Regions from separate parts of the Acetobacter sp. KSO5 genome, predicted to be linked through region 2. Evidence: predicted binding sites of a transcription regulator. Region 2 holds the regulator's gene; each other region holds the start of a gene.
What was found. The regulator LexA, encoded in region 2, represses DNA repair genes until DNA is damaged. The targets are predictions, from matches to a motif close to TGTTCTANNTANGTTC.
Positions count from the first base shown of each region.

Region 1 (7,317 bases), 620 kb from region 2:
CAAATTCGGTCAGCAGGCCTTTGGTGACCCCCAGCACGCCGCCCCAGGCATCCTTCACGCCAGAGGAGCCGCCCTGCCCCCCAGCCACATCTTCACCCATCAGCACAACCGTGGGGTCACGCCGCATTTCCTGACGCAGGGCTTCATTAATCGCCTGACGAAAGCTCTTTTTGCTCATTGGTCTTTCCCCAAATACGTTGAGGGCAACAGGCGACATGCCCTCGCCCGAAATCCCATCAGATTTTGACGTAAACATCCGCCATCAGATCTGCATCTTCCGGCCAGGGAGCCTGTTTGGCGGCCTGCACGGCGCTCTCAACTTCGTCCGCCACGGCGGCATCAATGTCATCCAGCGCGCTGAGGTCCAGCAGCTTTTCCTGCGTGGCCCGTTCACGGAAGCTTTCAAGGCAGTCATGGTTTTTCTTGGCATCGGCCACTTCATTGGAGGCGCGATAGCTCATGGCATCCCCTTCAAAGTGCCCATACCAGCGCTCCAGATGCACATGCAGCATGACCGGGCCTTTGCCCGAGCGGGCGTGGTCAATGGCATCGCGCGCCGCGTCATGCACGGCGAAGAAGTCCGAACCATCACATTCCATATACGGCATGCCAAATCCGGCGGCGCGGTCCTTCTGGGTGCCCGCACAGGCGTAGGAAGACCCGGTGGCCTCGCCATAGCCGTTATCTTCCACCACAAATACGGCCGGCAGATGCCAGACAGATGCCAGATTAAGGCTTTCCAGCGTGGTGCCTTCATTCGAGGCGCCATCACCATAAAAAGCCACGGCTACGCCGTTATCTTTCAGAACCTTATGAGACAGCGCGGCCCCGCAGATCAGCGGCGGTCCACCGCCCACAATCCCATTGGCACCCAGCATGCCTTTGGAAAGGTCGGCAATATGCATGGAACCGCCCTTGCCCCGGCAGACGCCGGTTTTGCGGCCATAAATTTCAGCCATCATGCCGCCCACATCCACGCCCTTGGCAATGCAATGGCCGTGGCCACGATGGGTGCTGGCAATGGTGTCCTGTTCCGTCAGATTGGCGCAGACCCCAACGGCGGAGGCTTCCTCCCCGCAATAGAGATGCACAAAGCCCGGGATTTCCCCGGTTGCAAATTCACGATGCAGGCGCTCTTCAAACACCCGGATGGTGCGCATGGCACGGTAGGACCGAAGCAGGGTCTCTCTGGAAATCTGCATAGACCACGTCCTTTTTTCTTTCTTGTGTGGCTGACCGAGGAAAGCTCCTCCCCAAACGCTTGCGTGCCATGCCCCGTTGCCGGCTGGCTCGGCAAAATAATACACCGCACGCATATGTGAATTTCTGTTTTGGTAACAAACCGCAGTCTTCCGCCCTTTTGCCTGACCGCCCTCCCCGGCCCTGACGCCACCCCTTTGCTCTGTTCCCCGGGTGGGCACGAAAGCTCTCTTTCGGCGTTCCCCTTCCGTGCTCCCCCCGGAGTCCCGCAACCCCATCTCAGGGCAGAATCCCCTCCGCGAACTTCACCACATTGTCGGGCTTTCCGTTTTCCGTTGCCCTTTGCAGCAGAAAACCCAACCCGTGCCCTCCCCTTCGGCACCGCCGCGAGAGATCTCTTGCAATGCCCCGCACAAGAACATAACATGAACACCATGAAGCAAAGCTTGTCTGACCGTCTGGCCCTGCTCTCCGATGCCGCCAAATATGATGCCTCCTGCTCCTCCAGCGGCGCAGGCAAACGGGATTCTGCGGCCAGCAAAGGCCTGGGGTCCGTCAGCAACGGCATCTGCCATGCCTTCACGCCAGATGGTCGGTGCATTTCCCTGCTGAAAATCCTGCTGACCAACTTCTGCATTTATGACTGCGCGTATTGCATCAATCGTTCCTCCTCCAACGTGCCGCGCGCGCGGTTCACGCCCGATGAGGTCATCTGGCTGACGCTGGAATTTTACCGCCGGAACTATATTGAGGGGCTGTTCCTCTCGTCTGGCATCATCCGCACGTCAGATGACACCATGAGCCAGATGGTGCGGGTGGCGCGGGAGTTGCGGCAGACGCACAAGTTCCGTGGCTATATCCACCTCAAGACCATTCCCAACGCCTCCCCCGCTTTGCTGGCGGAAGCCGGGCTGTATGCGGACCGGCTTTCCATCAATGTGGAAATGCCGACCGAGCGCGGGCTGGCGGACTACGCCCCACAAAAACATGCGTCAGAAATCCGCCACTCCATGGGCGAGATGCGCACGCATATCGACGCCGCAAAAGACCGCACCCTCACGGGCCGCAAAGCCCCGCGCTTTGCCCCGGGCGGCCAGAGCACGCAGATGATTGTCGGGGCTGATCAGGCAACGGACCGGGATATTCTCTCCAGCAGTTCCTCGCTTTACACGGGTTACAGGCTGCGGCGCGTCTATTACTCGGCGTTCAGCCCCATTCCGGATGCCTCGGCCATTCTGCCCGTCAAAGCCCCGCCGTTGTTGCGGGAGCACCGGTTGTATCAGGCCGACTGGCTTTTCCGCTTCTACGGCTTCCAGTTTTCTGAAATCACGGCAAGCCGCCCCAATGGCATGCTGGACCTTGAACTGGACCCCAAGCTGGCCTGGGCGCTGGCAAACCGCGCGATGTTCCCCATCGACCTCAACCGCGCGCCGAAGGAAATGCTGCTCCGGGTGCCGGGCTTAGGCGTACGCTCCGTGCAGGCCATTGTCGCCGCGCGCCGCCACCGTCAGTTGCGGCTGGAAGACCTCGCCAAGCTGAAAGTCTCCATCCGCAAGGTCAAACCTTTCCTCTACACCACTGGCTGGTCCCCCGGCAGGCTGGCGGAACGGCAGAACCTCCGGCAGCTTTTTGTGCCGCAACCTCAGCAACTTGCTCTTTTCTGAAACGCGTTTTCTGATCATGGCCTACGGTTTTATCCTCGACGACCACACCTCTTTTTCCGCATGGCGGCCGCTGGCGCGCCAGTGCTTTCTGGCCGACCGTGCCCCGGAAGAAATTGAATGGCGCTGTGCCTCGGCAGAAACCACGCTGTTTGATACGCCGCTGGTCGCCCCCACACCCAAAAACGGGGCACAGCCACCTGTTTTACGGAGCAAGTGCCTCGCTCTGTTGCGCTCTATTCTGCGCCACGCGGACCAGACGCGGTTTGCCCTCGCCTACCGCATTCTCTGGCGCGCGCAGACGGAACCGGCCCTCGCCAGCATCGCCACAGACCCGGACATTGCCCGCGCGCTGCACATGCACAAACAGGTGCGGGAAGATACGCATAAAATGACGGCCTATGTCCGCTTCCGCGAACATGGCAAGGCACAGAACGGCCGACGCTCCTTTTACGCATGGTTTGAGCCGGACCATTACGTGTTGCCCAGCGTGGCCCCGTTTTTTTCAAAGCGATTTGTGGATATGGACTGGGTGATCCTCACCCCCAAAGGCTCTCTGGCATGGAATGGCGAGACCTGCGCCTTCAGCCCCACGCCCTGCGCCAAACCCAAATTGTCAGATGATATCGACCAGCTCTGGCAGACCTATTACGTCTCAACCTTCAACCCGGCCCGCATCAAGACCAAAGCCATGCTGTCTGAAATGCCACGCAAATACTGGAAAAACCTGCCGGAAACGCAGCTTATTCCGCAAATGCTGGCCGATGCACCGGCCCGCGTTGCCGCCATGGCCGCGCAACAACCCCGCCCGGCTCCGGCGTTTCACCACAAAGTGCAGGAACGCCGGGCCTCTGCCGAGCCCCCTCCCCCGCGACGCCTTCACCGCGAGGGATGAGGATCGTCCGCCTCAGGGTACAGATGGCGGCGTGGGGTCTACTGTCAGGCGTTGCTTGCCGTTCATCAGCCGTTCGGCCTCATCATCACTCCCCACAGCGGGGGGAGAGCCACGCAGCGGCAGGCGGGCCGTTTCCCGCACCGTCAGCATGGTGAGCGCGCCAATCAGCGCGGCCCCCATCAGATACCATGCGGGCATATCCAGCATGCCGGTCCGCTTCACCAGCCAGGCCGTCACCAGCGGTGTGGTGCCACCAAACAGGGAAACCGAGACGTTAAACGCCACCGAAAGCGCTGTGTAGCGCACCGGCGTGTAAAACAGAGCCGGCAGTGTGGAGGGCATGGAACTGGTAAAACAGACCAGCGCCAGCCCCAGCAGCATCAGGCCACCAAAAATCTCGATGTCATTGCCGCTGCGGATAAGATGCAAGCTGGGAATGGCCAGCACCACCAGCGCCACACACGCACTGATGACCATCGGGCGACGGCCCAGACGGTCACTGAAATAACCGCCCAGAACATTCAGCGGCATCATCAGCACCATCACCAGAATGATGAGCAGCAGCCCCTTGCTTTCAGGGTAGTTGAGCGTGACCGTCATATAGCTGGGGATGTAGGTGAGCAGCATATAGTCGGTCACGTTGAAGACCAGCACCAGCCCGATACATTTGAGCAACTGCCGCCAGTGGACCGTCAGCAGGTCGCGCCAGCCCGGCTTTTCATGCTCGCGCTTTTCGGCTTCTGCGGCATAGGCCTGAAAGGCTGGGGTTTCTTCCAGCCGGGTCCGCATATAGAGGCCAATCAAGCCCAGCGGTCCGGCAATCAGGAACGGGATGCGCCAGCCCCAGCTGACCATATCGGCGTCACTCAGCGAGAACTGGAGCGTCATCACTGCCCCGGCCCCGGCAATGTAGCCCGCCAATGTCCCGAACTCGAGCCAGCTGCCCATCAGGCCGCGATTTCGGTCCGTGGAATATTCGGCAATAAACGTCGCGGCTCCGCCATATTCCCCGCCGGTGGAAAAGCCCTGTACCAGGCGCGCCAGCAGCAGCAGGATGGGCGACCACACGCCAATATGCCCATAAGACGGGATCAGGCCGATGCAGAACGTGCCCAGCGCCATCATGATCATGGTAACAGCCAGCAGTTTCTGCCGCCCGTACCGGTCCCCCATCGGGCCGAACACCGCGCCGCCAATGGGCCGGACCAGAAAGGCCACCGTGAACGTCGCGAAGGTGGCAATCAGCTGGAGGGTCGGGTCTGATGAGGGGAAGAATACCTTCCCCAGCGTGACGGCAATATAACCGTACACACCAAAATCGAACCATTCCATCGCATTGCCCAGCGCCGCGGCTCCCACGGCCCGCTTGAGCATATCGGTATCGACAACCGTAATATCGTCGGTCGTCAGGTGTTTTCGGCGCTTGAACCAGCCGAAATGCGCGTGAGAGTCGTGCTGGTCGCTCATGAGAAACAAACCCCTCCGCCTGTTTGCAGGTCTTGTTTACGAGGGGATTTTAGGGTGAATCTGTCACTATCTTCCTGTGTCATGCCCACATGAATACACAGCCATGCGCGGCATGTCGAAAAATGGGATAAAATTCTCCGGATGTGTCGTCCGTTACCTCGGATGATAATGGCGAGACAGTGAACTGACGTAAGAACAATCCTTTTCAGTTTATCGAAACGTGGTGCGATACGCCCGAATTGTTTCGATCCAGCACAAAATTCTTTAATGGTTCTGAATTTTTTATAGAACACGCAGAAATATTATCGTGGAGAGCCTCGGTTTCTCTTTGAAGAAATAACCAGCGTGACCTGTCGTTCTTCGAGCTTTTCGAGAAACGGATCTGCCAAACCCCGGTATCACCCTGAACCATAGGTTAACAGGTCAGAACGATTTGGAAATCGACAAAACCCCATTCAGAATGGAATCGTAACAAATATGCGGTGAAGTTGCTTGTATCGCGATGAAATCATCTGCGGTCACCCAGGGCGACATACGGAGGCTGGTTGAATGAGCACTGTTCTTCTATCTGTTCGGTATGATCAGAAGAAATCTAAACAATTTCCGTCCAGACCAGCCTTGCGAAAGGTTCTGCTCATTGGTGCCGCAGTAACGTTTGCTGGCTGGAACAGCGATGGCGCGAAAGCCGCCACCACGGCAGCGTCACATAGTTCTGTCTCCCCGGCCAAAAGCAAGAAGAAGAAAACCACCGCCAAAAAGACCACCACCGCCGCATCGTCTTCTGCCACAACGCCATCGACGGCCACGGCTGCGCCCACCGGAACCGCAGGCACGACACAGGCAAGTGCCACAAGCGAGAAGACCGACACCATCCAGAAGACGTCCGCTGTCACGAAGAGCAGCAAAAGCGAAGATGTGACCGTTACAGGCACCCGTCTTTCCCAGACGCGCCTGAGTAACGTCATGGCCGGTAGCACGCTGGACGCCAAGCAGCTTGCGGCCCGGGGATACACCAACCTTGGCCTCGCCCTGCTGCGGGAAAACCCGGCGTTTTCTGTCCCGTCAAACAGTCCCGTCGGCAGTCAGGGCTCATGGGGGGCCGGGCAGACCTTCAGTGGTCTGCTCGCTTTGGGGGATCAGCGAACCCTTACGCTGATTGATGGCATGCGTATGGTTGGTGGCGCGACAGCCTCACTTTATGGCGCAGGCAGTGGGTCACAGGTGGATGTGGGCACCATTCCGACGTCGTTGGTGAAAAAGATTGATACCCGTTACGGGGGCGCGGGTGCAGCATACGGTGCCGATGCCGTGGCCGGTGTCGTTAACTATCAGCTTGATGATCATTTCAAAGGGCTTGATTTCAACGCACAGGGAAACTGGACCCAGAAACTGGATGGCGGGCAGGAAAAGGTTTACCTGAAATACGGCACAAGCTTTGACCATGACAAAGGCGGCATCGTCTTTGACGTAGAATATCGTAACGCGGACGGCCTCGTTTACAATGATCGCGCCAAAAGCATCGGCAGTGAAGCACAGACCTATCTGTGGCCGGCGCTGACAAGCGATTCACCCTATTATTATGTCCTGACCCGCAACGAGCGTTTCAGCCAGCTGAGCGCAACCGGCATCCCGCTTATCAATGGCAACCTCAATCCTTCGTCTTTCGGCAAAGCGTCTGGTGGTATCGCCGCTGCGGGCGGGGGTGTTTTGCAGTTCAGCCCGAACGGGCAATCTCTTGTCCCCCTGACAGGCACAGTCACACGCAGTAATTATTACACCGCTGGCGGGAACGGTCTTTCCTTTGAAAATTATGACCAGCTTTATACGCCGCAGAATTCTCTGAATCTGACAACGCTGGGACATTATGACTTCACCCCTCACCTGCATGCCACATGGCAGGGCTGGTACCAGCGCGGGCAGGCAAAGAGCTCCGTTAATCAGGGCCTGTATTATTCTGCCACGTTTGAAGGCAGTCCGCTGACGCGTGCTAATTTTGATGCTGACCCGCAGAGTTACGTTAATGGCAATCTGGTTTTAAGCACGGCCAACCCGTATCTGACATCGGCAGAACGAAGCACCATCATCAATTCCCTT
Region 1 covers NZ_CP172014.1:805,858-813,174, reverse strand. Annotated here, with positions in the region: gene ACHQGU_RS03775 (alpha-ketoacid dehydrogenase subunit beta) at 1-178, opposite strand, end outside; gene ACHQGU_RS03770 (thiamine pyrophosphate-dependent dehydrogenase E1 component subunit alpha) at 237-1,202, opposite strand; gene ACHQGU_RS03765 (putative DNA modification/repair radical SAM protein) at 1,635-2,864, shown strand; gene ACHQGU_RS03760 (TIGR03915 family putative DNA repair protein) at 2,881-3,756, shown strand; gene proP (glycine betaine/L-proline transporter ProP) at 3,769-5,223, opposite strand; gene ACHQGU_RS03750 (TonB-dependent receptor domain-containing protein) at 5,773-7,317, shown strand, end outside.
Region 1: ACHQGU_RS03765 (putative DNA modification/repair radical SAM protein) is a predicted target of LexA. The motif match lies at 1,617-1,632, and genes of this name have one in related genera.

Region 2 (7,317 bases):
TGCCGTGCCTGTGTGGCGTTCAGTTGTCCGTCGATAAAACGCGATAGATTGCGTCCGTCAGGGCAGTCAGGTCTTCCGGCGGAATGGTGAAGGCCGGGGTCAGATAGACAATTGAGCGGAACGGTCTGATCCACACATTTTCCGCAATAAAGCGCTGCCTCAAAGCGTCCGGGTTGGCGATTTTCTCCAGTTCCACCACACCAATCGCGCCCAGAACACGGACATCCTTCACGCCCGGCAGGGTGCGGCAGCGTTCCAGTTCTCTGGTCAGGTGCGCGTTGATGGCGGCAACCTGTTCAAGCCGGGGTTCACTTTCAAACAGATCCAGCGAGGCATTGGCGCAGGCGCAGGCCAGAGCGTTAGCCATAAAAGTCGGCCCGTGCATCAGGGCGTGTTCCGGGTTGTCGGACAGGAACGCTTCAAACACATGCGGGCGTGCAATGGTGGCCGCAAGCGCCATGGTGCCGCCTGTCAGGGCTTTGGAGAGCGTTACGATATCCGGTACAATTCCTGCCTGTTCGCACGCAAACATCGTGCCGGTGCGGCCAAACCCGGTAAAAATTTCATCCAGAATGAGTAGCAGGCCATAGCGATCTGCCGCAGCGCGCAACGTGCGCAGCACATCGGGGGAATGGAAGAGCATGCCGCCCGCACCCTGCACCAGAGGCTCGGTGATGATGGCGGTCAGCTCATGCGCGTGGTGATCCAGTAACCTGAAAAATTCGGCCTCGCTGGCCTCGTCCTGCGGGAGAGGGGCGATGATGTGGTTGGCCAGCACGTCTCCGTAGAGATGGTGCATGCCTTCTTCCGGGTCGCAGACCGACATGGTGGCGAGGGTATCCCCATGATATCCGCCCTTGAAGGCCAGCATTTTGGTGCGTTTCGGCTCACCTTTATTCAGACGATACTGAATGGCCATTTTCATGGCGACTTCCACCGCAACAGAGCCGGAATCTGTAAAGAAAACCCTGTCCAGATCCCCCGGCAGCAGGGCGCACAGGCGGCTGGCCAGCTTTAGCGCGGGCTCATGCACCATGCCGCCAAACATGACGTGCGGCATGGTAGCCAACTGCGCCTCAATGGCTGCGCGGATATGGGGGTGGTTGTAGCCGTGGCAGGCTGTCCACCATGCGGCCACGCCATCCACCAGTTCCCGGCCGTCCGTCAGCTGAATGCGTGCATTATGCGTGCTGCGGGCCGCCAGAGGGGCAGGGGCGGTTTTCATCTGGCTGTAGGGTAGCCAGATATGCGGCAGTCCCTGTGTGTACCACTCCGGCGTGGAGGCAGAGGCGGGAGTGGCGGCCTGCTCTGAGTGCTGAGAAGAGGCTGTGCGGGAGGCCGCAAGGGGATTCTGGGGGGCGGACATTGCGCGAGAACTCCTGCTTAGGTGATTGACCGGCGGTCCCGGCTCCGGCACCACTCGCTTCATGACGCGGTTTGATCATCTTTTCCAGCATGGGCTGGAGGAACTGGCCGAACAGGGGCGTCTTCGCACGCCGCGCAGTCTTCAACCCAGAGCCGATGGGCTGCTGGAGAGAGGAGACGGCACCGTTCTGGTTGATTTTTCCTCCAATGACTATCTCGGCCTGCGGGCGCACCCGCTTTTGCGTGAGCGGGCGCTTGCCTGGGCGGAGCGCTATGGGTCCGGCTCCGGGGCGTCCCGGCTAGTGACAGGCACAGCCCCTGGTATGGTCGCGCTGGAAGCGCGGCTGGCGGCCCTGAAAGGGATGGAGGCGGCCTGCATGTTCTCCTCCGGCTGGCAGGCGAATGCGACTCTGGTGCCCGCTCTCGCTCAGCTCTCGCTGGCGGCGACGGGTGCCGCGCCCACGCTGATTGCCGATAAGTTCATCCATGCCAGTCTGTATCATGGCTGTGCAGCGGCTGGCGTGCGGCCTGTGCGCTTCCGGCACAATGACATGGAGCATCTTGAAAGCCTGCTGCAAAAAGCGGCTGGCCCCGGCCTGAAAATCATCCTGACAGAAAGCGTCTTCAGTATGGATGGAGACAGGGTTGACATGGCGGCTCTGGGTGCGCTGGCTCGCCAGTATGGCGCGTTTTTGTGCGTGGATGAGGCACATGCCACTGGCATTCTGGGGGCGGACGGCAAAGGTCTGGCGGACGGGCAGGCGGACCTGATTATCGGCACGTTCAGTAAGGCTCTGGGCGGAATGGGCGCGTTTATCGCCTCATCATCCGTCGTATGTCGCTGGCTGGTGAACAAAGGCTCGGGTTATATCTATTCCACAGCGCCGTCTCCACTGGTGCTGGGCGCGGTGGATGCAGCACTTGATCTGCTGCCAGATTTGGACGCAACGCGAGACCGTGTTGCAGGACTGGCGGAGCGGTTCCGGCAGCATATGTGGCGGGCCGGGTTGGAAACGGGGCCGTCTTCTACTCAGATTGTGCCGGTTGTGGTGGGGAGTGAACGCACAGCTCTGACACTCTCTCGCATGGTGGAAGACGCTGGTTTTCTGGCGATTGCTATTCGTCCGCCTACGGTGCCACCGGGTGGCTGTCGTCTGCGGGTGGTGCTGCACGGAAACCATACAGAGGCGCAGGTGGACCAGCTGGCGCAGGTGCTCAAGGATGCTGTGTCGCAGTGCGCAGCAATGGGATTTGCATGATCGGGCCCCAGCTTGTTTTTGTGCATGGCTGGGGTTGCGGGCCGGATATCTGGGAGCCGGTGCTGGAGGCGCTTGATCAGCCTTCAGCCTGTGTGCTGGATCTGGGCTATTTCGGAGCCTCGCAGAGCGACACACAGCAGCGGCTGGACGCTGTGCTGCGTGGACCACAGCCCGCGCTCGCCGTTGGTCATTCTCTGGGTTTTCTCTGGCTTCTCTCTCGTGGGGGCTGGCCAAAAGGGACACGCTTTCTAGGCATCAATGCGTTCGGGCGTTTTGCTGCCGAAGAGGGTTTTTCGCAGGGCGTGCCTCAGCGTATGCTGACCCGCATGCAGACAGGCCTGCAGCGCGATGCAGTTCAGGTGGTCAATAATTTTCGCGCTCGCTGTGGCGTAGGGCCGGTTACGCCAAATGCTCTTTGTGTGCCAGCCCTGCAGGACGGTCTGACGGAACTGATGACGCTGGACGCAAGGCCTGCGCTGGCTCGTTTGGCTGAGGTGCCCGGGACCGTAAAGGTTCTGGCTGGGGAGCTTGATCCGATTGTCAGTCCGGACATGACGCAGGCCTCTTTCCCGCCGGGTGTGCCGGTTGAATGGGAATCTGAGGGCGGGCACATGCTCCCGCTGACACATCCACATGTCTGTGCCGAGGCTGTTCGGTGCATGATGTCACAAAATCTGGAAAACTCATGACCGACCGTTCTGCCCAGGCCCGACAGGCTCGCATTCAGCAAAGTTTTGATGCTGCGGAGGGGTATGATGCCGCCGCTGTGCTGCAACGTGTGGCGGCGCGGCGTCTGTTTGATGGTCTCCGGGCGCGACTGGCTGGCCGGGCACCCCGACGCATTCTGGAAGTTGGGTGCGGTACGGGCTTTCTCACGCACATGCTGCATGAGGCATGGCCTGAGGCGGAACTGGTCGCAACGGATGTTGCGACCCGTATGCTGGAACGCGCCCGCAAGCGAGTCGGGGACGGCGTGCAGTTTTGCGTGATGGATGCGGCCCGACCCGATGTGGCAGGAGCGTTCGACCTGATTTGCGGCAATCTGGTTTTTCAGTGGCTGGCTGAACCCTCAGTAGCCTTGCAAACGCTGGCGGACCAGCTGGCCCCCGGTGGTGTGATTGCCGTCTCCACTTTGCTGGATGGCACCTTTGAAGAATGGCGACAGGCCTGCACCGCAGAAGGGCTGATGGCGGCAACACCGGATTACCCGGCAGCTAGGACTGTGCGGGACTGGCAACCCGGCCTGTGCGCCGGGAAATGGACAACAGAGCGGTGCGTTCAGCCCTTTGAAAATGGACTGGCTTTTGTAAAGCATTTGAAGGACACGGGGGCTTCCGTACCGCGTGAAGACGGAAAGGCTTTCTCTCCCGCCGAATTGCGTCGGGTTCTGGCACGCTTTGATCAGGCCGGAGCTATGGTGACATGGCATCTGGCCTATGCCTGTTTTCAAAAGCCTCAACGCGCCGGAGTGTTTGTCACCGGAACAGATACCGGCGTGGGCAAGACGCTGACATCTGCCTGCCTCGTTCATGCGTGGAAAGCAGCCTACTGGAAGCCGTTGCAAAGCGGACTGGCGGATGAAGAAGGCGATACCAGCACGGTTATAAAGCTGAGCAGTTGCCTGCCGGAGGACTGCTTTCCGTCAGCCGGGGCGTATCAGGCCTCTCTGTCTCCTCTGGCGGCTGCCAGGGCCGAAGGTGCGGAGATTGACCCCGCACGTCTGGCTTTGCCTTTAGAGGATCCACAGCGTCCGCTCGTGGTGGAAGGGGCAGGAGGCCTGATGGTGCCTGCGACCGATACGCTGATGATGGTTGATCTGGCTGAACGCTGGGGTTTGCCGGTGGTGCTTGTCGCCCGAAGCGGGCTGGGAACACTGAACCATACGCTGCTTAGTCTGGAAGCGTTGCGTGCCCGTGGTCTGGCCATTGCCGGGGTGGTGCTGAGCGGCCCGCTCAACCTGGAGAACAGCAAGACCATTCAGGAAAAAGGGCAGGTGCGCATTCTGGCAGAATTGCCCCAGCAGGAGACCGTGACTGCGGAGACCGTTGCCGCACTGAGCCGTCTGATTCCCGCATGGGACGATGTGTCTGAAGCAATGCAAGTGGGGCGTAAGGGCGTTTCAGAGAAAGTCTGACGTTTCTACCCGGCCTTGATAGATGGGGTTTCTGCGCCTGAATGGAGAAGCCTCAACCGGGCGGACGCGTGACCTTTCAAAATCACGCTCCGTCTTTCCTCTGGCGTCAATGGTAGCGGCGGATCAGTCCGGCCAGTCGACCCTGAATATGCAGGCGTTCGGCTGGCACAATGCGCGTTTCATAGCGCGGGTTGGCGGGTTCCAGCGCAATGGTGTTGCCCTTGCGGCGCAGGCGTTTGAGCGTGACTTCGCTATTATCAATGAGTGCGACAACAATCTGTCCGTTCTCGGCATCTTCTGTGCGACGGATGATGACGTGATCGCCGTCCAGAATCCCGGCCTCAATCATGGAATCCCCGGTGACTTCCAGCGCGTAATAGTCGCCTGAGCTCACCATATCTTTCGGGATGTCCAGAAAGGTATCCGTTTCGGCCATGGCTTCAATCGGCAGACCAGCGGCAATGCGCCCATAAAGCGGGATTTTCAGCGCGGCGGGCTGCTGGCGGGAGAAATCACCACGCACAACATTGGTGGGCAGCGTTTCGGAGGCAGGCGCCATTTCCGGGAGATGGATGACTTCCAGTGCGCGGGCCCGATGGTGATGGCGGCGCAGAAATCCGCGTTCTTCCAGGCCGGAAATCAGGCGATGAATGCCGGATTTGGAGCGCAGGCCCATGGCCTCTTTCATCTCGTCGAAAGAAGGAGAGAAACCCGTCTGCTTGAGGTGAGAATCAATAAAAAGCAGCAGTTTGTGCTGTTTGCGCGTCAGCATTGCGGCACCCCGGAGCAGATGAGTGTTTTTGTATTTATAGGGGTTTGTTCTATATAAGTTCTCTTTTTTAGTCAAGGGGTTATTCACCCCAGCCAAAAGCACTTCTGTATTTTTTGTGGTGTCTGTAAAGGTTCCTGCAGAAGGCCCGTTGGGGCCTGTGCTTTCAGTCTGGCTATTTAAGCGGGGCCGGTGATCATCGGTCCGAAATCCCTGATGCCGCCTTTGTATGCGGTTCTATAACATATTGAAAAGGTTCGGTGTTTAGGAAAATTATCACGGTTCCGGCAGCGTTTTGTGCCTGTTTCAGCCTGAGTGTGTCTCAGGCTGCGGCGCAGGCGACTGCTCCCGATGCGAATGCGTTCAGCTTCGCAGACCGCCTGACGCGGGACTGGGGCGGTGTACGTCGCACGCTGGCGGAACATGGGGTGGATTTTCAGCTGACGGACCAGAACGAGTTGTGGGCTGTGCCTGTCGGGGGGAGCCAGCCGTCCAATAACTACATTGGCGTGACCACCGGCCAGCTTTCTGTGGATCTTGGGCGCCTGACGCATCTGCCGCTCGGCACCATTGGCATCAGTGGGGTGGATATTCGCGGTCATCCCTTCAGCAACCAGCCGCTTTATGTGTTCAATCAGGTCTCCGGGATTGAGGCGGATATCAACCTGCGTCTCTATGAGGTCTGGTATGGCCAGACCTTTGACCATGACCGGCTGGATATGCGGATTGGGAAGCTTGATCTCAGTCATGACTTCATGGGGAGTGATGGCGCGATGCAGTTCATGAATGCCTCATTCTCCTGGCCCATGGTGCCGGATAACAACCTGTATGATCAGGGGCCGGCGTCACCGCTGGGCACGCCTGCCGTGCGGGTCAAATACAAGCTTTCCAAAAGCTGGACGGTTCTGGCCGCCGTTGCGGATGATAACCCGATTGGCGCTGGTTTTCTGAATGACGCTGACCCGTGGAACCAGAATCAGGACCCCAGCGGCACCCGATTCCATTTTGGCACCGGGGCGCTGATGTTTCTGGAAGCGCAATATCACACGCAGCTCTGGGGGAAGGACGGAACCTATAAGCTGGGTGGTTACGGAGATACCGGCCGCTTTCCGGATCAGGCTGACCCAACTGTTCGCCATAAAGGCAACTGGACGTTTTACGCCGTGGCTGATCAGGTTCTGGCTAATCTCGCAGGTAAGCAGACGGTTGCGGGCTTTGTGCGCGCCACATGGGCACCGCCCGCTAACCGCAACCAGATTGTGAATGCGGTAGACGCCGGATTTTTGTTGAACGCGCCATTCCAGTGCGCAAACGATGTTCTGGGGCTTGGGTTCGGCTATGGCGAGGCCAGCCCGGTTTTGCGGCGGTCAGAACGGCGTGCGGGCACGCTGGCGCAGCACGCCGAATATCATCTGGAACTGACTTATCAGTTTCAGGCGACACCCTGGCTCCTCATCCAGCCTGATCTTCAGGGGATGCTTTCACCCAGCGGCGGTGTACTGGATACCGCAGGTCGCAGGGTGAAAGACGAAGCCATTTTTGGCCTGCATTCCAGCATGTCGTTCTGAAGCTCTCAGGGCAGGCGAAGAATACGGCAGGGCGCGCCGGCTTTCTCGGCTGGTGCGAAGGGCGCGCGAATCAGGAGCGCCTGACTTTGGGCGAAAATATTCAGCTGAGCCGAATCCTGTGAACTGAAGGGTGTTGCCAGTGGAAGTTGTCCATCAGCCTGCGGCGTGAGGCGGCAACGCACAAAATCCTGCCGCTGGTCATTCTCGCCAATATCCGCGCCC
Region 2 covers NZ_CP172014.1:1,429,934-1,437,250, forward strand. Annotated here, with positions in the region: gene ACHQGU_RS06460 (adenosylmethionine--8-amino-7-oxononanoate transaminase) at 20-1,225, opposite strand; gene ACHQGU_RS06465 (aminotransferase class I/II-fold pyridoxal phosphate-dependent enzyme) at 1,428-2,624, shown strand; gene ACHQGU_RS06470 (alpha/beta fold hydrolase) at 2,621-3,313, shown strand; gene bioD (dethiobiotin synthase) at 3,310-4,758, shown strand; gene lexA (transcriptional repressor LexA) at 4,865-5,530, opposite strand; gene ACHQGU_RS06485 (carbohydrate porin) at 5,788-7,095, shown strand; gene glp (gephyrin-like molybdotransferase Glp) at 7,101-7,317, opposite strand, start outside.

Region 3 (7,317 bases), 460 kb from region 2:
TTAACTGATGAATTGACCTCATTAAATGCAGTGATGAGCTTATCCCAGTTTTCCATGAAGATGGGAAAGCGTGCCCCCTTACGCATCCGTTCATAGATTTCTGGCGTGAGAGATTCGAGAGAGATATTGACGTGAGAGATTTCGCTTTTTGCGAGCCCTTGAAAATAAGATTCCGGCATACGGCGGGCAAAATTCGATGTGAAAAACACCTTCTTTCGCATCGCGGGCGGTACCAGATTCAGAAATGAGAGAAAATCCGGATGAAGCGACGGCTCATGCAGGCAGGAAAACCAGAATTCCCGGTCCTTGGTATAGGGCATGAGGCGGAGAGCTGATTCCAGGGTTTCCTGCGTCATAAAGTGCGTTTTGCGCACCTTACTGTAATCATAAAGGCAGAAAGGACAGCGCAGATTGCAGTTATCGACGATATCCATCGCAACATGCAGAAGTGGATGCCAGGATTCCAGATTGGGGGCGCGACAAACTTCTTTCCGGCCCGGAACCCTTACCTGCAGATTCTTTTGTTCTTCAGGGGTGATCTCACGCTTTAGAGGAAACCAGAATCCATACTGCCGGCTGTTATCACCAACCCCTGCAATTCCATGATTAAACTGACTTGCAACAGCGTTACCAAGGCTTTCCCCTGTTTCTGGCAAAAAAGCTTCTACAGAGAGGCGTTCAGCCGGATCATCCGGATCCATCACCCAGCCGTGCACGTGACGCAAACCAATATGATCCACAAAGCCGAGCTGAGATGTGACTGGATTGCCCTGCTCTTTTTTTAAATCGCCTTCTTTGGAGCGGTATCCCTTAAAAGCTCTTAAAATTTTGCGGCTTAATTTCTTAACACTCTTCAATGGAACACCGTACGCGCATCAGGTTTTCTTTGGATAACCCAGTAGTATAAGAGGTCCCCAAAAAAAGCATGCAACATTTTTGAGATTCTCTATTTCTATGCGCAAAAAAAATGCCCCCCGAATAATATCGGGAGCACTTTTTTATTCATTGCTGGAATCAGAAGGATGCAGATTCAAAACAGTTTGAATAAGACCCGCCTTAAAGAGCAGGCGCGCTGAACGTATCGCACTGCCGGATATCGCCGCTTTGTAGCCCCCGGCTGAACCAGTTGACACGCTGGGCGGATGTGCCGTGCGTAAAGCTATCCGGCACAACGTAGCCCTGCCCCTGCCGCTCCAGACGATCATCCCCCACAGCGGAGGCCGCATTCAGCCCCTGCTGCACATCGCCCGATTGCAGGATGCTCTTTGCGTCATTCGCCCGCTTGGCCCAGACACCGGCAAAACAATCCGCTTGCAGCTCGGTCCGGACAGAAGCGCCCGTCGCGCCGCGCTCGCTCATGCCGCCATTCTGCTTTTCAAGCTGCGCCATAATCCCCAGCTCATTCTGGACATGATGCCCGACCTCATGCGCCACCACATAAGCCCGCGCAAAGTCACCCCCGGCACCCAGCCGGTTTTTCAATTCCTGAAAAAAGGCGAGATCCAGATACACCTTGTGGTCTGCCGGGCAGTAAAATGGCCCCACAGACGTTTGCGCATATCCGCAGGCAGACTGCGTGCCGCCTGAGAACAGCACCAGCCGGGGCTCATGATACGTGCGGCCCATCTGCTGAAAATAGGATGTCCAGACATCTTCTGTTGAACCCAGAATACGGGCAATAAACTGCTTCTGCGTATCTGGCCCCTGCACAGACTGCTGCGGCGCGACAACCGCGCTTTGATTACCGGAAGACGCACTCCCTTCCAGAAGGCTGAAAACAATTTTGGGATCTACTCCAAAATACAAAGCCCCCAGCGCCAGCAGAATGCCGCCGATACCGATCTTCAGAGGAGCACGGCCACCACCACCGCCGGAACCACGCTCGTCATCAATATTCGTGCTTTCCCGCTCATCATCCAGACGCATGCTTTCTATCCTTCTGTGCCTGATAGTCCGATCATGTGCTGCTCCTTAGCATGGATCAGCTTCAGATACGGCAAGAAGAAAAGCATCCTCGCTCGTGAGAAACTCAGGCGCGCAACGCGCTCCGCCACCAGGACCTCCGCTCTCTATCGTCCTGGGCGTGTTGCGGGCTTTCTTCTGGCGAAACAGAGAAAGGATGCCTCTCATACCGGGCGGGATCAATCACCCAGCCAGCCGCCCCACCATGATGATGGCTCAGCATCTCAATGGACCACCGCTCTTCCGCCGCATAGGCGCCGCCAACAGGGTTATCTCTGAGACTGAACGACGTGCTTGGTCCGATTTTCCAGCGTGTGGCACTCAGGCAGTGTGACGGACAGCCAGCCAGAAAAGCTGAGCGATAGAGCAGAAAGCCGGTCGCTCCGCGCTCATGCGCAGCCCGTTGCAGGCGGCGCGTTGTGCCAAGGTCTGGCGCGGTGCGGCTATCAACCACCACAGCGGCAACGCCCGGCTCTCGCAGCACGGCTTCACATAAATCCACAAAAGAGGCTTGCGTCGCTGTCACACAGATCAACCGCCCCGGATTGAGACCAGCCTGCTCAACGCCTGCTACACAGAGATCGAGCGTTTCCTCGCCAATCCAGATGACCACACCTGTCGTGCGGGCCAGAACGGCTGCCACAAAACGCGCAGGCTTGGCAGAAACCTGCCGGTCACTCCCTGCTCCAAAAAATTCGTGGACGGTCCCTTTTTCCAGACCGCCGCCCAGACGGGCATCAATTTCCGCAACGCCCGTGGAAAGCCGTTGCGTGATGGAACTGGCAGGGCTGATGTTCATCCGGGCAATCCGGTCCCGCAGCAAATCCAGTGTATCCGAGTGTGATGACGCCATGAGTGCATCCCTCCTGTTCCGTTTTTTATAATGAGAACAAAACAGGAACTCAAGAGCTTTCTGCCCGCGCCATCCGGTCTCCCTTGATGCAAGCCACCGCCACCCTATGGCCACTCATACTCTTTGCGTCCCTCAAACACGAACTGAACTAACGTCAGTAAAACGGAAAAATACCCCACATCAGAACGCTGAAGTGCATAGTAGTCAGAATATACCCCTCCGGGGTTATGGAGATAAAACGCATGATTATTATGCTCTTTACAACAGCCTCAGAGTGCTTTCTTAAGGGGATATTCTCGGAATAGAGGCGAACACTCTTCCCATGCGCCGTTCAGACTCAGCCCCCTTTGCACTGGCGACACTGTGTCGCTGGCTGATGGTGTGCTGCGTTCTGCTGGGGTTTTGCGGACAGCTTTTTCTCCAAAGCAATGCTCTGCCGGATGAAGCACCCCGTGTGACATTTGAACGGCTGACCGGATTACAGATCGGGCCAGATCAGCCCCCCGCGCCCCCGCATGTCATGCACATGGCTGCCGGGCATATGCTGAAAATGGCACACGCCAAAGCGCCTCAGCATTCAGGCCATCATCATGATGGGTCGTGCCCGCTCTGCCCGCTGCTGCATCTGCCAGTTGTCATTTTCAGTGTCGCGTTTCTTGCTGCCCTGATCCTGATTGCCTGGTCTCAGTCAGCCTATGGCACGCTCCTGCCGCGCGCACCGCCGCTTCTTGCTCTTGCCCTTCGGCCACCACCCACGGGGCCACCAGCCTTTCTCTGAAAACGATACGCGTTGACACGCAGGCCTTCAGGACACCTGAGCGCCTGTGATGTCGGCTGTTTCCGTTTCAAGGAAAGTCTCAGCACAATGTCTTGTCTTTTTGTTCGGCATGCCGCGCGCACCAGCCTGCTTGCTGCCGGTTGCGCGCTGGCCTGCACAGTCGCCCGCCCATCCTCAGCGGACGCTCAAAGCCGTCTTCCCGCTACACCTGTTTCAACAGAAGCCTTGACCGTACCAGCCACGCCAACCTCAGACGAGGACGCCAACAGCCCATCCACAGAGCAGATGATGGTCAACGGAACCCGGCATCACATGTCCTCCAACCCGGATACGGCCAATCTGTTTCGGCACAGTCTGGGCTACAGCGCCTATTCCGCTGGCGGTGTCTCCTCTTTGCCTGTTCTGAACGGCATGGCGGATGAGCGCGTGGCGACCTTTGTCGATGGCATGCGCATTCCCTCCGCCTGCCCCAACCATATGAATCCGGCCATGTCTTACATTGACCCGGATGCCGTCTCGTCCGCCGTCGCCATTGCGGGCATCACCTCTGTCAGTCAGGGTGGCGACAGCACGGGCGGTACGCTGGAGGTCAATCGGAAAGATCCGATCTTTTCCAGCACGTCCAAATTGCTCGTGACAGGCCATGTCCGGGGGGATTATCGCAGCAATGGCGGCGGATCGGGCGCGTCCGGATCTCTCACCACCGCCAATGACTGGCTAAGCCTGCGCTATACCGGCTCATATAGCCATGCCAGCGATTATCACACGGGAGGCAACAGCCGGCGCGTTCTCTCCACCAGCTATCTCAGCTTCAACCATGCCGTGACACTTGGGGTGAAAAAAGAGAACCATCTGCTGGCGCTCACCGTCGGTCAGCAGGATATCCCTTATGAGGGTTTCCCCAACCAGTACATGGATATGACCAATAACCGCTCCACCTTTGTGAACGGCAAATATAAGGGTGATTTCAACTGGGGCACGCTGGAGGCTCGCGGTTTCTGGCAACGGGTCGACCACGCCATGAACATGCTGGCCGACAAAGGAGGCCATACCGCCACAACCGGCATGCCGATGAATACGGATACCCGCACGGCAGGCTATTCCATCAAGGCGACCATTCCGCTTGGCCGGAAGCATATACTCGGGCTAGGTAGCTCCTTTGACCATAATGGCCTGAACGACTGGTGGCCGCCCCTGAGCGGCAGTATGATGATGGGACCAGACACGTTCCATAATATTAATCAGGGGCACCGCGACCGCCTCGGCCATTATATAGAATGGAAAGCCCAGTGGCTGCCGCGCTTCTCCACAGAACTGGGACTGCGGAATGATCTGGTGATGATGAATACCGGTCCGGTCGCCCCGTATTCATGGACCAGCATGATGAGCATGGCCGACGCCATGGCTGCCCAACGCTTTAACGCGGCCTCTCGCGGACGCACCGACACCAATTTTGATGTCACAGCTCTGGCCCGCTGGACACCTCTCGACAGCCTCACGCTGGAGGGTGGATACGCCCGCAAAAGCCGCGCTCCCAGCCTGTATGAGCGTTACTCATGGGGCGAAGGCGCTATGAGCACCACGATGATTGGCTGGTTTGGAGATGGGAATGGGTATGTCGGCAACCTCAACCTGAAATCAGAAATTGCCAATACGCTCAGCACCACCCTCACCTGGCATGACCCGGTGCATGATGCGTGGGAACTCAAGGTGCAGCCTTATTATACCTACACCCACAACTATATAAATGTGGTGCGCATTGGCACGCTCTCTAACGGCCTGTCCAAACTCCAGTTCGTCAACCACAATGCCCGGAGCTATGGCATCAACAGCTCAGGCTTCGTGAGACTCTGGAAAAGCCCGGCTTTTGGGACAGGGGAGCTCAAAGCCAATCTGAACTGGGTGCGGGGGCAGGATCTGGTGACCCACTCCGGCCTGTATCATCAGATGCCCGCCAACGGCTCCATCAGCCTGCATGAAACCTATGAAAACTGGACGGGTCGCGTCGAGGTCACCCTTGTTAAAGCCAAGAGCACTGTGGACTGGCTGCGCAATGAGCCCCGCACGCCCGGCTATGCCCTGCTGGGTCTGGGCGGAAGCTACCACTGGCGGGTGCTGACACTGGATGCCAGCATCGAGAACCTCCTAAACCAGAAATACTATCTGCCGCTGGGTGGTCTTTCTCTGGGGGACTATCGCGCCACCGGGGTTCTGAGCCCGCTCGCGGGTTTAGGGCGCTCGTTCAATCTAAGCCTGAGCGCGACCTTCTGAAATCTGGCAGCGCCCTGCTTTGCGATCATCCTCATGGGAGATCGGAAGGCAGGATGACCTGTCTGAACACAGGTTTACAGCGCAGAGTTGAATATCACTCTGAGCGACCCAATATAAGACTATAATTTTTTGGGAAAGATTGGCTGGGAGACCTGGATTCGAACCAGGGCTGACCGGGTCAGAGCCGGTAGTTCTACCGCTAAACTATCTCCCAGCAAGGAGAACCGGGAGGCTTAAAAAGCCGCCTCCGCTGCGGTGACGCCTTCCTAGCACTGTGAATTAGGGGGCGCAAGTGCCTAAACGAAAAGAAATGTCGGTTTGTCACATAATTGTCTTGCTCCTTTGGCCGCCCTCCCCAAAAATAGTCTTAACATGAGTCAACCTCTTACTAAGGACCGGACAGATGGATCGCATCCCCCCCTGGGCCGGCCGCCCGGACAGACCAGCTTATCCTTCACCCTACTCTCGTTCTGCCGAAGATGAGCTGTTTGCCGCGCTCGACCTGGGAACAAACAACTGCCGTTTGATGGTCGCGGCGCAAACCGCTGGCGGCTTCCGCGTTATTGATAGCTACAGCCGCATGGTGCGGCTGGGTGAAGGCCTGCACCATACAGGCCGACTGGGCGAACCCGCCATGGAACGTACAATGGACGCACTGCGCGCCTGTGCGGAACGTGTCGGTCGCCGCCCTATCAAGAATATCCGTGCCGTTGCAACGGAAGCCTGCCGCCGCGCGGTGAACGGATCAGACTTTCTGAACCGCGTGCGGACGGAGACCGGCTTTCATATCAATATCATCTCCGCGCGGGAGGAAGCCTCCCTTGCGGTAGAAAGCTGCGCCAACCTTGTGCACAATCCGCGCTTCGGGCCTGTGCGCAACCGGGCGCTGCTGTTTGATATTGGTGGCGGCTCGACAGAAATTGCCTGGGTCCGTGTGGACGCCCCCCGTCAGACGCATGAGCTGATTGGCTATCTGAGCCTGCCCGTGGGGGTCATTACCCTCTCAGAGCAGTTCGGCAGCACCGGGCATGATGACCCGAGCCTCTATAAAAAGATGGTGGACCACACCAAGGCGGCCCTGCAGGACTTTGAAGGCGTGCATCGGATTGGCCCGGAAATCCGCCGCAAGCAAACACGTTTCATTGGCACCAGCGGCACCGTCACCACTCTGGCAAGCCTTGTGCTTAACCTGCCCCGTTATGTTCGTGCGGCGGTCGATGGCTCACAGCTACCAGCCACCAGTGCCCGCAAGGCCGTTCGGACATTGCAGGATATGGGGCATGCAGGCATAGAACAGCATCCGTGCATCGGGCCGGATCGTGCCCCCTTCGTTTTGCCGGGCTGCGCCATTTTCGAGGCTATTCACGAGACCTGGCCGGTGGAAGATATTATTGTGGCAGACCGTGGCCTACGGGATGGCATGGTTCTGCGCATGATCCGCAAGAGTGGATCT
Region 3 covers NZ_CP172014.1:1,891,034-1,898,350, forward strand. Annotated here, with positions in the region: gene ACHQGU_RS08645 (radical SAM protein) at 1-857, opposite strand, end outside; gene ACHQGU_RS08650 (neutral zinc metallopeptidase) at 1,057-1,926, opposite strand; gene ACHQGU_RS08655 (ImuA family protein) at 2,030-2,815, opposite strand; gene ACHQGU_RS08660 (DUF2946 domain-containing protein) at 3,138-3,593, shown strand; gene ACHQGU_RS08665 (TonB-dependent receptor) at 3,681-5,864, shown strand; tRNA gene ACHQGU_RS08670 (tRNA-Gln) at 6,005-6,078, opposite strand; gene ACHQGU_RS08675 (Ppx/GppA phosphatase family protein) at 6,268-7,317, shown strand, end outside.
Region 3: ACHQGU_RS08655 (ImuA family protein) is a predicted target of LexA. The motif match lies at 2,850-2,865, and genes of this name have one in related genera.